DNA from 4 places in the Kitasatospora sp. NPDC058190 genome. Region 1 is predicted to be linked to each of the others. Evidence: riboswitches for the same ligand, from Rfam matches in the RefSeq annotation. Region 1 holds a riboswitch; each other region holds the start of a gene.
The links. A riboswitch is a leader RNA that binds a small molecule or an ion and turns the genes downstream of it on or off. The one in region 1 is predicted to bind cyclic di-AMP.
Positions count from the first base shown of each region.

Region 2: it holds a riboswitch for cyclic di-AMP, as region 1 does, so the genes downstream of both, ACFVWU_RS15165 (CAP domain-containing protein) here and ACFVWU_RS04110 (transglycosylase family protein) in region 1, are expected to answer to the same signal.
Region 3: it holds a riboswitch for cyclic di-AMP, as region 1 does, so the genes downstream of both, ACFVWU_RS38610 (transglycosylase family protein) here and ACFVWU_RS04110 (transglycosylase family protein) in region 1, are expected to answer to the same signal.
Region 4: it holds a riboswitch for cyclic di-AMP, as region 1 does, so the genes downstream of both, ACFVWU_RS12690 (M23 family metallopeptidase) here and ACFVWU_RS04110 (transglycosylase family protein) in region 1, are expected to answer to the same signal.

Region 1 covers NZ_JBHVVI010000006.1:8,444-13,156, reverse strand. The annotation lists gene ACFVWU_RS04115 (hypothetical protein) at 1-40, opposite strand, end outside; gene ACFVWU_RS04110 (transglycosylase family protein) at 287-1,552, opposite strand; cyclic di-AMP (ydaO/yuaA leader) riboswitch at 1,539-1,701, opposite strand; gene ACFVWU_RS04105 (hypothetical protein) at 2,253-3,203, opposite strand; gene ACFVWU_RS04100 (DUF397 domain-containing protein) at 3,761-4,024, shown strand; gene ACFVWU_RS04095 (ATP-binding protein) at 4,342-4,713, opposite strand, start outside.
Region 2 covers NZ_JBHVVI010000027.1:2,004-6,716, forward strand. The annotation lists gene ACFVWU_RS15150 (transposase) at 1-274, shown strand, start outside; gene ACFVWU_RS15155 (cupin domain-containing protein) at 890-1,231, opposite strand; gene ACFVWU_RS15160 (helix-turn-helix domain-containing protein) at 1,303-2,283, shown strand; cyclic di-AMP (ydaO/yuaA leader) riboswitch at 2,558-2,726, shown strand; gene ACFVWU_RS15165 (CAP domain-containing protein) at 2,729-3,667, shown strand; partial or broken gene ACFVWU_RS15170 (RacP protein) at 3,801-3,893, opposite strand; partial or broken gene ACFVWU_RS15175 (DUF6192 family protein) at 3,897-3,995, opposite strand; gene ACFVWU_RS15180 (hypothetical protein) at 4,009-4,536, shown strand.
Region 3 covers NZ_JBHVVI010000139.1:13,826-18,538, forward strand. The annotation lists gene ACFVWU_RS38595 (MazG family protein) at 1-486, shown strand, start outside; gene ACFVWU_RS38600 (SDR family NAD(P)-dependent oxidoreductase) at 491-916, opposite strand; gene ACFVWU_RS38605 (cytochrome P450) at 1,184-2,473, shown strand; cyclic di-AMP (ydaO/yuaA leader) riboswitch at 2,684-2,850, shown strand; gene ACFVWU_RS38610 (transglycosylase family protein) at 2,855-3,652, shown strand; gene eno (phosphopyruvate hydratase) at 3,919-4,713, shown strand, end outside.
Region 4 covers NZ_JBHVVI010000020.1:87,943-92,655, forward strand. The annotation lists gene ACFVWU_RS12675 (TetR/AcrR family transcriptional regulator) at 325-912, opposite strand; gene ACFVWU_RS12680 (alpha/beta fold hydrolase) at 968-1,792, opposite strand; gene ACFVWU_RS12685 (YiaA/YiaB family inner membrane protein) at 1,888-2,178, opposite strand; cyclic di-AMP (ydaO/yuaA leader) riboswitch at 2,375-2,533, shown strand; gene ACFVWU_RS12690 (M23 family metallopeptidase) at 2,546-3,394, shown strand; gene ACFVWU_RS12695 (hypothetical protein) at 3,469-4,350, opposite strand; gene ACFVWU_RS12700 (GNAT family N-acetyltransferase) at 4,393-4,713, shown strand, end outside.

The DNA.
Region 1 (4,713 bases):
TCGCGAGGTTCGCGTCGAGCGTGACGGTGACCTGGGCCATGGTGACTCCTCCTCGGGTGCAGAGCAGCAGCATGCCCGTCGGGCCGGGGTTTCACCATGCGAATGCGCCGAAACCCCCGGGGAGGAGCGACCAGACTCTCCCCGGGGGTGGCGGGTGGTCAGCGTTCGGACGACGGCTGACAGATGTTGAAATCTGTTATCTGAAATCTGTTACCTGTCAGCTGTTCTCTGTTGTCCGTCAGCTGTGGGCCCGTGGTTGTGGGCGTGTGGGCCCGTGGGCCGTTGCTCAGACCCGGCCGGCGAAGTCCGGGGCCCAGTTGGCGATGGTCTGCTCGCGCACGCCCGAGCTCGGGTTGGCGGCCTCGACGTACTTGCCGCCGCCGATGTAGATCGCGACGTGGTACACGCCGGAGTTCTGGCCGTTGTTCGACCAGAACAGCAGGTCGCCCGGCTGCAGGCTGTCCAGCGAGACGTGGGTGCTGGCGGCGGCCTGGTCGGCGGCGACGCGCGGGATGTTGATGCCCGCGGCGCGCAGCGCGGCCTGGGTCAGGCCGGAGCAGTCCCAGCCGCCGTTGCCGGTGCCGCCGTAGACGTAGGCCTGGCCGACCTTGGACTCGGCGAAGGACACCGCGGCGGCCATGCTGCCGGTGGCGGCCTGGGCGGCCGGCTTGGCGACCGGCTTGGTGGCCGGCTTGGTGGCCGGCTTGGCGACCGGCTTCGAGGCCTGGGTCAGGGCGGTCGGCTTGGCGTTCACGGCACCGCCGTTCGCGGCCTGGCCGGCCTTCTGGGAGCGGTTGAACCAGCCGAAGTCCGAGCCGGAGGTGGACGAGGAGGACTTGTCGGCCTGGGCCTTGACACCGTCACCGAAGGTCAGGCGCTGGCCCGGGTAGATGGTGTCCGGGCCCTCGGTGAGGGTGGCGCGGTTGAGGTCGTACAGGTGCTGCCAACCGCCCTGGACGTTGTTCTTCGCGGCGATCGAGGACAGCCAGTCGCCCTCGACGACGGTGTAGTCGGTGGACGACTGCGCCTGCTGCTGGGCGGGCGCGGCCGGCGTGGCGGGCTTCGCGGCCGGGGCCTGGTTCTGCGCGGGCTTGGCGGCGGCCGGGGCGGCGGGCTTGGCGGCCGTGCCGGCGGAGGTGTCGACGGCGGCCGGGGCGCCGCTCTTGGTCAGGCCGGCCTGGACCGAGCAGACGGGCCAGGCGCCGGGGCCCTGCGAGGCGAGGACCTTCTCGGCGATGGCGATCTGCTGGTCCTTGGTGGCCTGGTTGGCCTGCGGGGCGTACGCGGTACCGCCGAAGGCGGCCCAGGTGCTGGAGGTGAACTGCAGGCCGCCGTAGAAGCCGTTGCCGGTGTTGATGCTCCAGTTGCCGCTGCTCTCGCACTGGGCGACCTTGTCCCAGGTGGCGACGGGGGCGGCGTTGGCGGTGCCGTTGGTGAGGCACGGGATGGTGAGACCGACGCCCGCGACGCCGAGGGCGGCGATCACGCGACGGGTACGGCCGGACAGGCGGGTGCCGTTGGTGGGCAGCATGAAGACGCGGTCCTCTCCCACGCCTGCGAGGTGAGCTGTCGGATTCGGGCTGGAGTTGCCCGGCCGCGCTGTGGGCGCGGCTTCACCCCTAGCCCTGGACCGTTCCGAGGAGCGGCCCGGGGCGACTTACCTGTGGTTCCCCCGCTCCTGCCGTGATGCGTTTTCGCGCTGCCAGGACATCCGACGGCAGGACTCGGCGTCGCGGATGAACTGGGTCCGTGTGGTCACGAACGGGGAGCACGTTAAGCAGACTTAAGTTCAAACTGCAAATATCTGTGACGCGCATCACGGTTTAGCGGAAACTGCCAAATTGGACACGAACCATGATCGTAAATGATCGTTTTTCGGTAATGCCGCTGTGGATTCCCGCAATTGTCTCCACTTCAGAAGTGAAGTGACGGGGCGTGGAGGCGCGCGGTGGCGCGCCGGTCGCGACGGGGGGTGGGCGTGAATCGAGCGCCGGAATACGCGCCCAGCATTTCTGCCGAAAGGCGACAAAACGGACATTGCGCACTATCGTCTTTTAGCTCCGATAACTCCCGCAATTCCCTGCCTGGACAAGCTGCGGGGCGAGCCGGAGGTGGACGGGGCGGGCGGAGGAGGAGCGGCGGGAAAGGGCGAGCCGCAGGGCGGGCCGACGGCAAGCCGAAGGGCCCGGAACGCGATCGTTCCGGGCCCTTCGGTACGAGGGACGGTGCTACAGGCGGTCGGCGGGCGTCCGCTAGGCCTCCACGGGCCCCTGGGCGGCCGCGTGGGCGCCACGGGAGCCCTCCTCGGCCCCGGCGGCGGCCGCGGCCTCCGCCTCGGCCTGGGCCAGCTCCTCCGGCGTCGGCGTCGGCAGCGCGGCCAGGTAGGTGGAGGCGATCAGCTGGCCGACGGTCGGGTAGGCGCCCAGCGGCGCGGCCGACGGGCAGCCGGTCTCCTCGGCGGCCGTGGCGAGCAGCTCCGAGTCCGCCTCGGGCCCGATCACCAGCGGGGCCAGCGCCGGGCGCTGGGAGCCGGTCTCCTTGAGGTGGTTGACGGCGTCGGCCACCGAGCCGGGGACGTCGAGCGCCGCGGCGACGACCGGAACGGCCAGTCGGGCGGCCAGCAGCACGCCGGTGATGCCGGCAGCGGCGGCCGCGTCCTCGCCGCCGACGGTGGTCAGGACCACGCCGTCCGCGGCGGTCGCGATGGCGAACAGCCGGGCCCGGTCGGCCCGGGCCAGCCCGGCCTCGGACAGCCGCACGTGCACGGCCTCGGCCAGCAGCGGGTGCGGGCCCAGTGTGTCGGTGACGGTCGCGCCGTACTCGGCGGCGAGGGCGTGAAGCCCGGTCAGGAAGTCGTGCGGCCCGGGCACCAGCGGTACCACGACGGGCGCCGCCAGGCCGGCCTCGGCGGCCTCGGCCAGCAGCTCGGCGACGGTGCGGTCGTCCCCGCCCTCGCTCTCGGCGCCGTCGGTCGGGAGGTAGCCGACCGCGGCCTGGACGCCGGCGTGCTCGCTGCGGACGATCGAGAGCAGTTCCTCGACGACCGAGCGGGACTCGGGCCCGGCGGTCGCGGGTACGGCGAGCACCAGGGCCGGCGAGCCGGTGCGGATCTCGGGGCGCTCGGGACGGCGGTGGCGCCCCCGCGCACGGGAGCCTGGAGTACGGACGGGCAGTGGCGCGCCCGGGATGGCTGCGGTGCTCATGCCGGAGATCGTAGGACATCGGCCCGTCAGGCCTGCAGTCGGCTGCCGTACGGGTTTCGGGTGGTCGCGGTGCGAAGGTCGTGTCTCCGTCGTCGCGGTCCGGGCGGTTTGCCTACAATCCGGACATTCCTCGCCCAACCCCCGGGTGGACGCCCGTAGTCGCCCTGACGTGTCCCGTGGGGCATCGCGTTGCACCTGCGGCGCGTGAGATGTCTCACAGTCGGAGGGCGGCCTGACGGAGGGTCACGGCGGCGCGACTCCCGGCATTCGAAGATCAACATTCAGCGGGGGGCCGCTCACGGCCGGTTATCGAATGCTCGTCGATTCAGTCGGCTATGTCCGTTTACGTACCGTCAGGAGAAGGGTCCGTGAAGAGTTCGGGGCCGCCGGCAAAAGGCCTCGTGCACCTGCAATGTCCCGTGCTGATGCACGTGCACTGCGGCTATCATCGCGTCAAGTGAGGCGTTGTGCCGGACCGGTACGGGGCCGGTCCGTTCCTTCGACGGTGCCGGGGCGCCGCGCTGGACGACAACTCCGGAGCTCTTCGGGAGACTTCTATGCACGACTCGCAGGACACGCACAGCTCGGACCACACCTACAACGGGATGGCCGCCGCCGACCTCAAGGGGGTGGTCTGGCAGAAGAGCCGGCACAGCAACTCCCAGGGCAACTGCGTCGAGTTCGCGGCCCTGCCCGGCGGCGAGGTGGCGATGCGCAACTCGCGCTTCCCGGACGGTCCGGCGCTCATCTACACCCGGGCCGAGATCGCCGCCCTGCTGCTGGGGGCCAAGGACGGGGAGTTCGACCACCTGGCGGTCTGACCGGTCGCCGCTTCACCATCGGGGGGCCGTCGTGGGTGCTGACACCACGACGGCCTTTGTCTTTTCCCCGCGGGCGCTCCCACGGGTGGGGTCGGGTCGGGGCGTACCGGGTCGGGTCGTGCCCGGCCGGGGCCTGTAACGCGCGGGCCCGGATCTCCGGCGCGTGGGCCGGGGCCCGTGACGCACGGATCGCAGTGCCCGGCGCGGGATGCCGGTGCCGGAGGCGGTCCGGCGTCCAAGGGCTCGAGGAACTGGCGGAAGGGCCCGGGATGTGGTCCTCCCGGGTCGTCCCCGAGCCGGCCGCGCGCCGCACGGCGCTAGGCCGAGCGCCGGTGTCGTCCACCGATTTCGACACGTCCGTCGAGTCCGCCGCCCTGGGCCGGCTCCGCCTCGAACATGGCCCAGACCACCTTGCCGCTGCCCAGCGGGTGCCAGCCCCAGGAGCGGCTGAACGACTCCACCAGGTGCAGCCCCCGGCCGGATTCGGCAACGAAGTCCGCCTCCCGGGCGACCGGTCCGATGCTGCTCGGATCGCTCACCGCGCAGACCACCTGGGGTGCGCGGTGCACCAGGCTTATTCGGATCGGCAGCCGCCCTTCCGGGGTCGGCTGTATGGGAAAGTCGTACTCGCCCGGGCAACAGCCCGACGGGTCGGGCCGTGCGCCGATCGCATGCCGGAGCGCGTTGGT
Region 2 (4,713 bases), on a different contig from region 1:
GGCGATCGCACGACGCGCCCTCGGATACCGGATCAGGCGACGGACGGCACCGCCCCGTGCACACCAGAGTGATGTGTACGGGCATCGGACCGGACAGGCCCGACCCGGCGACCGGGGGCGTGAGGGAAACCGCCCCCGCGTACCCGGACCACGGACAGGATCCGCTGGCGCTGAACGCGGCAGGAACGCGGTGGACCAGAACGCCCAAGACCGTTCGGGGCGTTCGGCTGAGCAAAGGTCCTGGCAACAGGACTCACTCCCGCTCAGTCTTTAGGAACGGTGTCCAGCCACAGCAGGCGGCCGCCGGCCAGGCTGGCGGAGGAGGTAGTGCTCGCGCCGGAGCCGGCCGGGGCATGGACGGGCGCTTCCACAGCTGGGTCGCCACCGACGGCACCACCGTAGCCTGGGCGGCCCGGGGCGGCTCCCGGGGCCCGGGCCAGGAGGCTCGCCGTGGCCGTCGGTGGTGCCGGTGTACAGCCCGGTGCCGTCGGGGCCGTTGGCCAGGACCACCCAGTGCCCGTTCGCGGCGACCGGGGTGGCCATGCCGTTGGGGATGCCCGGCAGCAGGGTACGGCTGTCCATGCCGAGCCGGTGCTGCCAGCCGGGGCGGATCCCGTGGGCGTCGAAGGCGGCGTCCAGCGCGTGCAGTTGGCAAGGCCGCGGGCGGTGACCTCGATCGCGTCGCCGAAGTAGTCGGCGATCCCGTCGTTCTGGGCGGTGCGCCGGCACGGCGGCCGGCGCACCGCCCATAATAGGCAGTCCGGCGACATATGTCGATCGACTGTCCATGTGGCCGCCCATGGGCGCGCAGTGCCGCCCCACTCCCGTCCACGTCCGTGCGCGGGCGATCCGTTCAAGGCCGCACCCGTCGCCAACCCCTGGTGGCCCGTCAGGCGGAGCCCAGGGTGATCCCGAGCATCCGCGCGCCGGTCTCGGTGCGCGGCCGATGGCTGCTGCCCGGCGCGAACACCACGTAACTGCCCGCCGGATGGCGCTCGTCCCCCTCGATCACCTCGCCGCTGAGCACGTAGTAGCGCTCCTCGGTGTGGTGCACGTCCACCTCCGGCCACTGGCTGCCCGGCGCGAAGTCGATCAGCCAGCCGCGCGCGTACCCGGTGGCCGTCAGCCGCCGCCGCACGATCCCCGGCCCCACCGCGACCGGCTCCACGTCCCCGGCCAGCAGCGTCGTCTTCAGCCCGTCGTTTCCGTCGTTTCCGTCGTTCTCGCTCATGTCCCCACTGTGGCCGCCGCCGCCCCCACCGCCCCAGAGTCCGAAAAGACATCCTCAGGTACATTCCTGCCATGGACGCCTCCGCTGCGAACCCGGCCCGCCACCGCGTGGTGGCCCTGCTCGGCGCGCCCCAGGCGCCCTTCGAACTCGCCTGCGCCGCCGAGGCCTTCGGCACCGAACGCGCCGGACTGCCCTCCTACTACGACTTCACCCTGTGCGCCCGGACCCCCGGCCCGGTGCCGACCACCCTCGGCGTCCCGCTGCTGGTCCACGCGGGCCTGGAGGCGCTGGAGCGGGCCGACACCGTGGTCGTCCCCGGCTGGCAGCCGCCCGGCTCCCCGGTACCGTCCGCCGTCCTGGACGCGCTGCGCGCCGCCCACGCCCGCGGCGCCCGGATCGTGTCCATCTGCAGCGGCGCCTTCGTCCTGGCCCAGGCCGGACTGCTGGACGGGCGCCGCGCCACCACCCACTGGGCCCGCACCGCCCAACTCGCCGCCGAGTACCCGGCCCTGACGGTCGACCGGGACGTGCTGTACGTCGACCACGGCGACGTCGCCACCAGCGCCGGATCCGGCGCGGGCATCGACCTGTGCCTGCACCTGCTGCGCCGCGACCACGGCGCGGCCTACGCCGCCCAGGTCGCCCGGCACATGGTGCTGCCCCCGCACCGCGAGGGCAGCCAGCTGCAGTACGCCGCCGTCCCGGCGCCCGCCCGGGCGGACGAGTCGCTGGCCCCACTGCTGGAGTGGGCCGAGGAACACCTGGGGGAGCGGCTGGCCGTGGAGGATCTCGCCGCCCGCGCCGGGCTCTCCGGGCGCACCCTGGCCCGGCGCTTCGCCGAGCAGCTGGGCACCAGCCCCGGCCAGTGGCTGCTGGCCCGGCGCGTCGACGCCGCCCGGGTGCTGCTGGAGCAGACCGACCTGCCGGTGGAGGCCGTCGCCGTGCGGGTCGGCCTGGCCTCCGCCGTCAACCTGCGCCGCCGCTTCCGCGCCGCCCTCGGCACCACCCCCGGTGCCTACCGCCGTACCTTCGGCAGCGCCCGCGCCGACTGAGTACCGGGTGCTCGGCGGGCTCGGAGACGTGATCGCCGAGGGGGGCGGTGGCCGTCGCGACCGGCATCGACAGCCGGGAGGGTTGTCCGATTCATGTATTTATGCGGCGCTTTGTCAGCCAATGTGGCATTCCATCAGATCTTTGCCGAATTTTCGTGTGATGTGGATGATACGAACTTGTGTCTTCCGGGTCGATCTGCCTAGCGTTCGACCTGTTCGCACCTGCGGACCCTGCCGCCGGGACGCCGAGTCCTGTCCACCGGTCGGCCGGACGTCGAGCAGTGCACCGGGCAGGAGCGGGGGAACCAGGTAGTTCGCCGCGCCCTGCTCGGTCCGTTCGCGGACGAGACGGGTGTGGCTAGGGGTGAAGCCGCTGCGTGCGGCCGGGCTACCTCACGGCCCGAACCCGACAGCTCACCTCGCAGGCGTCGCAGAGGGACGCCCCATGCTGACTTCAAGTACCGGCCGGCATCGCCGTGCGCGCCGGAGACACACCCCGCGTCTGGCCGCCACCGTCGGGATCGCCGGTGCCGGCCTCATGCTGCCGCTGCTGAGCGCGAGCGGAGCCTCCGCCGCGCCCGGCTCCCACACGTACGCGAGCCACGTCGGGTGGCAGGTGCACCACCAGCACCGGCACCAGAGCGACTCCGATGGTCAGCACCGCCACCAGGCCGACCCGCACGCGGCGGGGCCCTCCGCTGCGGCCTCGGCCGAAGCCTCGCACGCCTCACCGTCGCCGTCCGCCCCGGCCTCCCACGCTCCGGAATCCGCGACCGCGCGCCCCGGCGGCGAGTCCCAGGGCTCCCACTCGGCGCGGCCCTCCGCTCCGGCTCCGGCCCCGGTGTTCCACACGTCCGCGCCGTCGTCCCCGTCCGTCCCGGCCACGCACGCCCCCGCCCCCGCGGCCACACCCACCGCCCCGGCTGCGCAGACCGCCCCGGCTGCACAGACCGGTTCGAGCTCGGACGCCGTGCAGCAGGTCCTCAAACTGATCAACCAGGCGCGAGCCGCCCAGGGCCTGCCCGCCTACACCATCACGTCGGGGCTGACCAGCAGCGCCGGGGCCCACGACCAGACGATGGCCGGCGGCTGCGGCATGTCCCACCAGTGCCCGGGCGAGGCCGAGTTGGGGGCGCGGGAGACGGCCGCAGGCGTCCAGTGGAACGCCGTCGGGGAGAACATAGGCTACGGCAACGGGGTCTCCACCTCGGCCCAGGACATCGCCGCCATGGCGGTCAGCCTGACCCAGGACATGCTGAACGAGACGCCGCCGAACGACGGCCACCGCAAGAACATCCTCAGCAGCGAGTTCACCCACATCGGCATCGCCGTCCACCGGGATGCCAGTGGAACCGTCTGGCTCACCCAGGACTTCTCCAACTGACCCGTCCGTCAAGGACGTAGGACGAGCCTGACCACGGACCCCGATCCACCGGGCCCTACGTCGTACCGCCCCACAGCGGTGCCACCACGCCGGGGCGCAGCGGGATCGCCCCGGCCTGGTGGACGCGGTCGGTCAGCCCGGCGGGGCGGGCCTCGAAGAGGACTTTGCGGACGGTGTCGGCGTGCCGTTCGGCGGCCGCCGACCTGCGCTCGGAGGCGCGGGGCATCGCCTACTCACCCTGGAGCAGGCGGGCCGGCTCGCCGTCCATGTCGACCTTCCCGGTGTCGACCGCGGTCTCGATCCAGTCGGGGGTCGCTCGCACCCGCGCCCAGAGCGGCCTGATGGCCGACCACGCCGCCGAGACCCTCGCCCTGTGCGACCTCATCGGCGAACTCATCGACGGCGTCAGCGAGTTCTCCGACACCTTCGCCGAACGCGCGGCCGGCCTCGCGGTCACCTACCCCGGCGCCCCCGACGCCCACCCGCTGACCGGCACCCGCGCCCCCGACCTGCGCTGGGACACCACCGGCCTGTTCACCCTGCTGCGCCCCGGCCGCCCCGTCCTGCTCGACCTCGCCGGCGAGGTCGAGCAGGACGAACTCGCCCGCCCGGGCCCGACCCTGCACAGCGGCCCGCCCAGCCGCCCCACCCCGCCTGGCACGACGTCACCGCGGCCCTCGTGCGCCCCGACGGGCACCTGGCCTGGCTCACCGAGGAGCCCGACGTCCCGTCCGCGGCTCGAACCGCCCTCGCGGCCTGAGCGCTCCCGGTACGGCCGGACACGGCGGGGCCCGCTGGCCCGCCACGACCGGGACCGTGCCCCGGCTCCCTGTCGCGCGGTCACCGGACCGCTGTGGCCCGGGCGGTGAACCGGTTCGCCCGCGAAGACCCACCGCCTTTCCCCGGCACACCGGTCGGCCGGTTGCGTTTGGATTACGGCGTGTCCGATTTGTGGATCTTGGGCGGGAGTGCGGTGGTTGAATTTGTTGGCACCGCTGTCATCGAACTCTCATAATGCCTGCTGAGCCACGTGGCGGACGGTCCGG
Region 3 (4,713 bases), on a different contig from region 1:
GAGCTGGGCGACGTGCTGCTCCAGGTGTTCTTCCACTCCCGGATCGCCGAGGAGCACCCGACCGGGCCGTTCACCATCGACGACGTGGCCGGGGACATCGTGGAGAAGCTGGTGTACCGCCACCCGCACGTGTTCGGGGACGTCGAGGCCGAGGGCGCCGCCGAGGTGGAGGCGAACTGGGAGCAGCTGAAGGCGGCGGAGAAGACGGACCGGGAGTCGGTGCTGGACGGCGTGCCGGCCGGGCTGCCGGCGCTGGCGTACGCGGCGAAGCTGGTGTCCCGGGTGCGCCGGGCGGGGTTCGAGGGCGTGCCGGACGAGCCGTACGAGCTGCCGGCGGAGCTGACCACGGAGTCGGCGGGCCGGTTGCTGCTGGCGGTGGCGCAGCGGGCGCACGACGCCGGGGTGGACGTGGACGCGGCGCTGCGCTCGGCCGCGCGGGGCTACCGGGACGCGGTGCGCGCGGCCGAGGGGCTCAAGCCGGAGTAGCGGCTCAGGCCGCCGTGGCGGTGTGCCCGGTCGGGCGCCGCTGCGGCGGGACGAGCTCGCCGATGGCCTCGCCGACCAGGGCGAGGAGTTCGGCGAGGCGCTCAAGGTCGAGGTGGTCGGGCAGGTCGGCGAGGGAGACGACCCGTTCGCCGTTCGGGCCGGCGACGCAGAAGAGGTCGATCGGACCGAGGTGCTTCTCGGCGGTGTCGACCAGGGCGGCGACGTCGCTGGGGCGGCGGATGTCAGCGGCGACGCCGACGACGGGGCAGCCCGGCCGGTCGAGTTCGGCGGCGAGGTCCTCGGCGACACCGACGTGGGTGTCGGCGATCAGCATCCCGGCGGCGCCGGCCGCGGTGAACCGGCGGGCGAGGCCGGCTCCCGAACCGCCGTCGAGTACCGCGATGACGACGACTGCCCCGCTGACCCGCATGGTCTGCTCCTCCCTGTGGGCGACACCGCACCGGCGCCCACGCACACTGCGGAGGATCGTAGGCACGACCTGACCCTCCGCAACAGGGATTACCCCGCAGGTGACCAGACTCACGCCTGCCACCCGGCCAAGAGCTGTCCAAGAGCTGTCCACGGACCGTCCACCGGCCGTCCACGGAGCGTTGGTGACCCGCTCGCGCGCCGTTCGCGACGTGTTGACGGTCGGGAACGGTCAGGACGCGCCCGACCCAGCGGTTACGGTCGACCCATGCCTGCTCAGCCCGACGCCGCCCAGCCCGCCCCGCAGCTCTTCACCTGGGAGTTCGCCGCCGACCCGTACCCGGCCTACGCCTGGCTGCGCGAGCACGCCCCGGTGCACCGCACCAGGCTGCCGAGCGGCGTGGAGGCCTGGCTGGTGACGCGGTACGCGGACGCCCGGCAGGCGCTGGCGGACAGTCGGCTGTCGAAGAACCCGGCACACCACAGCGAGCAGGCGCACCGCACCGGCCGGGTGGGCATCCCGGGGGAGCGGCAGGCGGACCTGATGACCCACCTGCTGAACATCGACCCGCCGGACCACACCCGGTTGCGCCGGCTGGTGTCCAAGGCGTTCACGCCGCGCCGGGTGGCCGAGTTCGAGCCGCGGGTGCAGCAGCTCACCGACCGACTGATCGACGGTTTCGCGCAGCGCGGCTCGGCGGACCTGATCCACGAGTTCGCCTTCCCGCTCCCCATCTACGCGATCTGCGACATGCTGGGCGTGCCGGCCGAGGACCAGGACGACTTCCGTGACTGGGCCGGGATGATGATCCGCCACGGCGGGGGCCAACGCGGCGGCGTGGGGCGGGCGGTGAAGCGGATGCGGGCGTACCTGCTGGAGCTGATCCACCGCAAGCGGGCCGATCTCGGTGACGACCTGATCTCCGGCCTGATCAGGGCCAGTGACCACGGCGAGCACCTGACCGAGAACGAGGCGGCCGCGATGGCCTTCATCCTGCTGTTCGCCGGTTTCGAGACGACCGTCAACCTGATCGGCAACGGGACGTACGCGCTGCTGCGCAACCCGGGGCAGCGGGCGCTGCTGCAGGAGTCGGTGGTGCGCGGGGAGACCGCGCTGCTGGAGACCGGGATCGAGGAACTCCTGCGCTACGACGGGCCGGTGGAGCTGGCGACCTGGCGGTTCGCGACCAGGCCGCTGACCATCGGCGGGGTGGACATCCCGGTGGGCGATCCGGTGCTGGTGGTGCTGGCGGCGGCGGACCGCGACCCGGCCCGGTTCGCGGACGAGAACACCCTCGACCTGGCCCGAACCGACAATCCCCACCTGGGGTTCGGGCACGGCATCCACTACTGCATCGGCGCCCCGCTGGCCCGGCTCGAAGGACGCGCCGCGCTGGCCACGCTGCTTTCCCGACTGCCCGATCTGCGACTGGCCGAAACTCCGGAGAATCTCCGGTGGCGGGGTGGCCTGATCATGCGTGGATTGCGCGAACTTCCGGTCGAATTCAGTCCCGAGATCCGGTCTCCGCACGCCCTTCCTGAGGCTCCGACACGCTGACTTGGCGTCGGTGACGCGCTCCTGATGGCGGTGTGAACACCCATCAATCCGGACAAACAGGCGCAGTTGGTAGGCGATTGATCACGTGCCGTAATTCCGGTGTGATGTCGACGATATGAGCTTGTGATTGGTCTGAGGATCTGTCTAGTCTCCCTGGAGTTCGCAGCTGCGGACCTCGTGCGCGGAACGCCGAATCCTGCCCGCCGCGCCACGGGAAACCGACCAGACCCTTGGGCAGGGGCGGGGGAACCAGGTTTGTTGCCGTCCTCCACGGCTTGGGGTGAAGCCGCCCGAGCGGAACGTTTCCGCACGTGGCGGCCGGGCCACCTCCCGGTCCGAACCCGACAGCTCACCTCGCAGGCGTGCGGAGAGGGACCCTTCATGCTGTTCGTTGGAACTGGCCGTCACCGTCGTCGCACCCAGGCCGAGAAGGCCATCGCCGTCGCCGGTGTGGCCGGCGTCGGACTCGCGATGCCGCTCCTCGCCGCCACCGGCGCCTCCGCCGCCCCGGCCTCCTCCTGGGACTCCGTCGCCCAGTGCGAGAGCGGCGGCGACTGGAGCATCAACACCGGCAACGGCTTCTACGGCGGCCTGCAGTTCACCTCCAGCACCTGGAAGGCGTACGGCGGCACCGCCTACGCGCCGCAGGCCAACCAGGCCAGCAAGGGCCAGCAGATATCGGTCGCCGAGAAGGTGCTGGCCTCCCAGGGCCCGGGCGCCTGGCCGGTCTGCTCCGTCAAGGCGGGCCTGAGCAAGGGCGGTGCCCCGGCCGTGGTCGACACCTCTTCGGACGCCAAGCCGCAGTCCGCCCCCCAGCAGCAGACGCCCAAGCAGCAGGCCCAAAAGCCGCAGGCCCCGAAGCAGCAGACCCCCAAGGCGGACGCGAAGCCCGCCCAGCCGTACGCCCCGAAGCACGCCGCCCCGAAGCAGGCCGAAACGCCCGCGGAGCAGCCGGTCCAGCAGTACGTTCCCAAGCACGCCGCCCCGCGCGCCGCCCAGCCGGCCCAGGCCGCCCCGGCCGGCCACGACTACACCGTCCACTCCGGTGACACCCTGTCGAGCATCGCCGCCGCTCAGGGCGTGTCCGGCGGCTGGCAGGCGCTGTACGACGGCAACCGCGGCACGGTCGGCGGCGACCCGAACCTGATCATGCCCGGCCAGGTCCTGCACCTCGGCTGAACCGGTCCGCAGGACCTCGAACAACACCCCGGGGACGAAGGGGGCCGCGCCCGGCCCCCTTCGTCCGCATTCGTCCGCGCCGGGGGGACAAGCTGGGACAAGCAGGTGAACTACCGGGGGGTAGCAGGGCCACACGCTGAGACGGGACCGAGGCCAACGTGGCCCCGGGAGCCCGGGCGGTTAGGCTCTGGGTCGTAACGACTCCGCAATCGTCCTGCCGACAGCACCACCGTCAGCCGGACCCTGCTTCCGCAAGGAGATGCCTCGTGCCGTCCATCGATGTCGTCGTAGCCCGTGAGATCCTCGACTCGCGCGGCAACCCCACGGTCGAGGTCGAGGTCGGCCTCGACGACGGCAGCACCGGTCGTGCCGCTGTCCCGTCGGGTGCCTCGACCGGCGCCTTCGAGGCGCTGGAGCTGCGCGACGGTGACAAGAACCGCTACTTCGGCAAGGGCGTCGAGAAGGCCGTCCTGGCCGTCATCGAGCAGATCGGCCCGGAGCTCGTCGGCTACGACGCCACCGAGCAGCGCCTGATCGACCAGGCCATGCTCGACCTGGACGCCACCCCCGACAAGTCCTCGCTCGGCGCCAACGCCATCCTGGGCGTCTCGCTGGCCGTCGCGCACGCCGCCTCCGAGGCCAGCGACCTGCCGCTGTTCCGCTACCTGGGCGGCCCGAACGCGCACGTCCTGCCGGTCCCGATGATGAACATCCTCAACGGCGGCTCGCACGCGGACTCCAACGTCGACATCCAGGAGTTCATGATCGCCCCGATCGGCGCGGAGTCCTTCTCCGAGGCCGTCCGCTGGGGCGTCGAGGTCTACCACACCCTCAAGGGCGTGCTGAAGGACCGCGGCCTGTCCACCGGCCTCGGCGACGAGGGCGGCTTCGCGCCGAACCTGGACAGCAACCGCGAGGCCCTGGACCTCATCATGGAGGCGATCCAGAAGGCCGGCTACGTGCCCGGCCGTGACGTCGCGCTGGCCCTGGACGTCGCCTCCTCCGAGTTCTACCAGGACGGCGCCTACCAGTTCGAGGGCAAGGCCCTGACCTCGGCCGAG
Region 4 (4,713 bases), on a different contig from region 1:
GCCGCCCCTCTCGACTGCGGGCTTTCCGGCTGTCCCGCGCAGGAAGGCGGCGGGCCCGACTTTCCACGGGCTTCCCTGCTCCGCCGGGCTTCCGGACGCTTCGGCGCCAGCCCGGCCCGGGTGTGCGTGGTCCGTCACCCGCCTCGCCCCTCTGGCGCCCCGCTGCCGCGCGAAGCCGGCCGGTTCGACTTCCTCGTACGTGCTCGGTGTCCCCGCTCCGCCCGCTCCGGCCGCGTGGCTGCGGGTGCGCCACCTCGGCCTTGCTGCGATGCCTGCCTTTCCGTGCCTCGCGGCCTCGCGCAGGAAGTCGGCGGGCCCGGCTTCCTACTCCTCCTCCTCCTCCTCCGCCTTCGGCCAGGTGCGGAGGCCGGTGGTGAGGGTGGTGATGAGGCGGTCGTGGGTGGTGGTGAGGTCTTCGGCGAGTTGGAAGGCGCCGGTGATGGAGAGGGAGGCGAAGCCGTGGGCGAGGGAGCGGACGGTGCGGGCGGCGTGGATGGCCTCGGGGCCGTCGAGGCCGTAGGAGCGGAGGACGGCGATGATGACGCCGACGAGGCGGGTGGCCGCGCGGGTGAGGTCGTCGTCGGGCTGGGGGGCCTGGGGGAGGGCGGTGTAGCGGTGCGGGTGTTCGGTGGCGTAGGCCTGGTAGGCGCGAAGAACGGCGGTGACGGCGTCGTCGCCGCTGCGGCCGACCGCGGCCTCGGCGAGCCGGTCGGCCAGTTCCTCGGTGACCCGGACGGCGATCAGCCGGCGCAGTTCGGCCAGGCCTCCGCTGACGTGCTTGTAGAGGGAGGGGGTGGCGACTCCCGCGCGGGCGGCGACGGAGGCCAGGGTGAGGGCCTCGGCGCCCTGCTCGTCGATGAGGGCGAGGGCGTGGTCGACGACCTGGTCCGGGGTCAGTCCTACTCGGGGCATGGGCTCGGTTTCTCCGTACGGCTGCGGTTCGGCGGGCTCGGCGGGATCGGCGGGTTCAGGCGAGCTCGGCGAGGAAGGGCAGCAGGGCGTCGGCGACGGCCTGCGGGTTGTCGGCCATCGGGTAGTGGCCGGACCCCTCGATCATCACCTTCCGGGTGCCGAGCGCCGCGGCCTGACGCTCGGCGACGGCCGCCGGGTCCGGGAAGTCGGGGTCCTTGCTGCCCATCAGGACGAGCGAGGGGCAGCGGACGGCCGCGCACCAGCCGATCGGCGCGGAGTCCCCGGTGACGTGTCCGCGGGTGGCGGTCTTGCGCCCGGGGGTGCGCAGGTCGGCGACCAGCCCGGCCACGTAGGTGTCGAGGTCGGCGGGCCGGGGGCCGGGGAAGGCCATCTTGCGCAGGTAGAAGCCCCAGACGGCGGGCCAGTGGACCATCGCGCTGCCCATGACGGCCATCACGCCGCGCATCAGGGCGTTGGCCTGGTGCTCGACGAAGGCGTCGATCAGCGCGATTCCGGCGACCCGCTGGGGTGCGTCCCCGGCGAGCTTGACCACGGTCGCCCCGGTGTAGGACTGCCCGACCAGGACGGCCCGCTCGATGCCGAGCTGGTCGAGCAGGGCGAGGACGTCGGTGGCGACGGCGGCCGGGCTGTAGTCGTCCCAGACGATCGAGGACTCGCCGAAGCCGCGCACGTCCATGGTGATGACCCGGCGCCCGGCGGTGGCGAGCAGCGGGTGCAGGTGCCGGTAGGCGCGGCGGCTGTCGAGCATTCCGGGGAGCAGGACGACGGGGGTGCCGTCGCCCTGCCGGGTGTCGTCGAAGGCGATCCGGCCGCCGGGGACGTCGAGGTACTGGGTGCTCGGGGTGATGGTGCCGTTCACGGTGGTCCTCCACGGGGTCGGTGCTGCCGATAGCCATAAAGCTATGGCTAATAGCCTTAGCCGTCAACCCCTTCCCCCGGTCTCCCGGGAACGGCTCAGGCCCCCTCGACCCGGAACGGGTCGTGCTCGCTGAGCAGCTTCTCCAGTCGGGCCTGGTCGACCCGGGCGACGGTGTCCGAGGACTCCTGCCGGTCCCGGATCACCTTGGCCAGCGTGAAGGCGGAGGTGACGGTGTAGAGGAGGCCGATCCCGAGGAAGGCCCTGGTCCACCCGCCGACGGGCAGGCAGGCGATCCCGACGGCGAGGGCCGAGCCGGAGATCGCGAACGAGAGGACGGCCTGGACGAAGTACGCGGCCGTGGTGCGTGACTGCATCGGTGCGCTCATGCCGTCAGGATGCGGCGGCGCGGCCGGGCCGCACATGAGTAGGAGTACTCAGATGGGCTGGGCGAACGACGGATCGTTCGTCGGCGTCCGGTCACCTGGCCCCCAGCCGTCCCGGACGGATGGCTTGGAATCAGGGCCTCCTAGGATTAACGTTTGATAACGCAGCGCGGTCGTCAATGCCGTACCCAGACGGCACCGTGCGCCGTCGCCTAATCCCGCCGACCGGCCTCCGGGCAGGTCAGGGAGCCGGGGAACCACGTTCCCTGGGGTGAATCGGCGGGGCCCCGGCCCGGCCGTAGGAGACCTTCCTGCTCCGAACCCGTCAGCTAACCCGGTAGGCGCGAAGGAAGGAAAGGAGCGCGCCTCCGTGGCGTCGACGCACACCCCGGCACACCCGGCCGGCCCCGCAGCCGGTACCCAGCTCCTCGACCCCCCCGGCCCGGACGGAACCGAGTCGCTCGGCACCGACGACTTCGCCCCGGAGGCCGAGGCCAACCGCCACCGGATGCCGCGTCAGACCCGCGGGGCCTCCCCGCTGCTCGGCGTCACCGCCGTCGCCGCCACCCTGGGTGCCACCGGTTTCGCCTCCGCCACCCCGGCCGCCGCGCCCGCCGTCGAGGCCGCGGACGAGGCCCCGGTCACCCTCGCCGCCGACCCCGGCCTCGCGCTCGCCGCCCGCATCCAGCAGCAGGCCGACAGCCAGCGCACCGCCGCCGAGGAGAGCGCCCGCCTGCAGGCCGCGCAGGAGGCCGAGGCGAAGGCCGCCACCAAGGAGGCCGACGCCAAGCGCGCCGCCGACGAGGCCGAGCGCGCCAAGGCCGCCGCCCTCACCCTGCCGGTGAAGGACTACAACCTCTCCGCCCACTACGGCCAGAGCGCCCGCTACTGGGCCCACCTGCACACCGGGCTGGACTTCGCCGCCGACACCGGCACCCCGGTCTACGCGGTGGGCCAGGGCACCATCACCTCGGCCGGCTGGTCCGGCGCGTACGGCTACCGGATCGTCGAGACCCTGCCCGACGGCACCGAGATCTGGTACTGCCACCTCTCCTCGATCATCAAGGGCTCCGGTGCGGTCGGTTCCGGCCAGCAGATCGGCAAGGTCGGCGCGACCGGCAACGTCACCGGCCCGCACCTGCACTTGGAGGTCCGCCCGGGCGGCGGCGCCCCGGTCGACCCGGAGACCTGGCTCCAGCAGCGCGGCCTCACCCCCTGACGGGAGCCCCCGACGAGAACCGGGAGCCCTGACGCGACGCCCGAGGGCCCCGGACACCCGGGGCCCTCGGCCGATCACTGCGCCGACTCCGCCGGCAGCTGCGCCAGGTAGGCGTCGATCTCCTCCGCCCCCGGCTCCGGCGCGAGCTCCGGGAACTCCTCGACCAGCAGCCGCGGCAGCCCCGGCACCGTCCACTCGCCGATCAGGTCGAGCGCCACCTCGGCCGCCGCCGTCTCGAACTCCCCGAAGTCCCCGGCCAGTTCGTCCGGCATCGGCCGTCCCAGCGCGTTCAGCTCGGCCAGGTTGCGGTAGCTGCGCCGCATCAGGCCCTGTTCCAGCAGCCGCCGCGCGCCGTCGGTGGCCATGCCGACCGACAGCACCCGGCCCGGTCCCCAGCCCTGCTCGTCCGGTTCGTCCAGCCAGCCGGTCGGCACCAGCGCCTCGAACCCGGCCAGCCGCTCCTCCTCGCCGAGCCCGGCGAAGCCGGCCAGCCAGTCCCGCACCGCCGCCCCGTCCGTGGTGTCCACCCCGTGGGCGTGCAGCAGCACCGCGTACAGCCGCGGCCAGGTGACCAGGTCGGCGCGGCGCAGCAGTCCGGCCGCGACCTCGCCCTGCCACTCGGCCTCGGCGTGCAGCCGCTCCTGGCGCTTGGCGTTGAGCCGCTTCGCCGCCCGCTGGTGGTCGACCAGCAGCCGTACGGCGTCGCCGTACGCGAGCGGGTCCGCTTCCGGGGCGGGTTGGACGTAGAGGTGGAGCCGCTCGTACAGCAGGTGCTCCACCGCGTTGGAGGTCAGTTCGGGCCAGCCGTCGTGCATCCTGCCCTCGCCCAGTTCCAGCAGCGCCAGCACCGTGCGCAGCGGCTCCTCGGCCACCGGCGCGCGGTCCTGCTCGGCCGCCCAGTCGAGCAGGTCGGCGGCCCTGGTGCGCGGGGCGAGCCGCAGGTCTTCGTCGTTCATGTTCCGAACGGTAGCCGTCGGACGGGGGTAGGGTCGGCAGCCATGGTCCCCGTACGCCTCACCGGCCCCAGGCTCGCCATCCGCGAGTACCACCACACCCCGGAGGAAGTGGACGCGCTGCACGCGCTGTACGGCGACCCGGAGGTGACCCGCTACCTCCCCTTCGAGCCGCGCGACCGGGAGACCTGCGCCGACCAGATCGAGCTGTACCTGGAGGAGGCGATGGCCGAGGAGCGGGACACCTACCGCCTCGCCGTCGTCCGGCGGGAGGACGCCGAGGACCCGGCGGACGCGCTGCCGATCGCGCACGCCAGCCTCACCCTCGGCAAGTACCGCTCCGCTCACCTCGGTTACGTGCTGAGC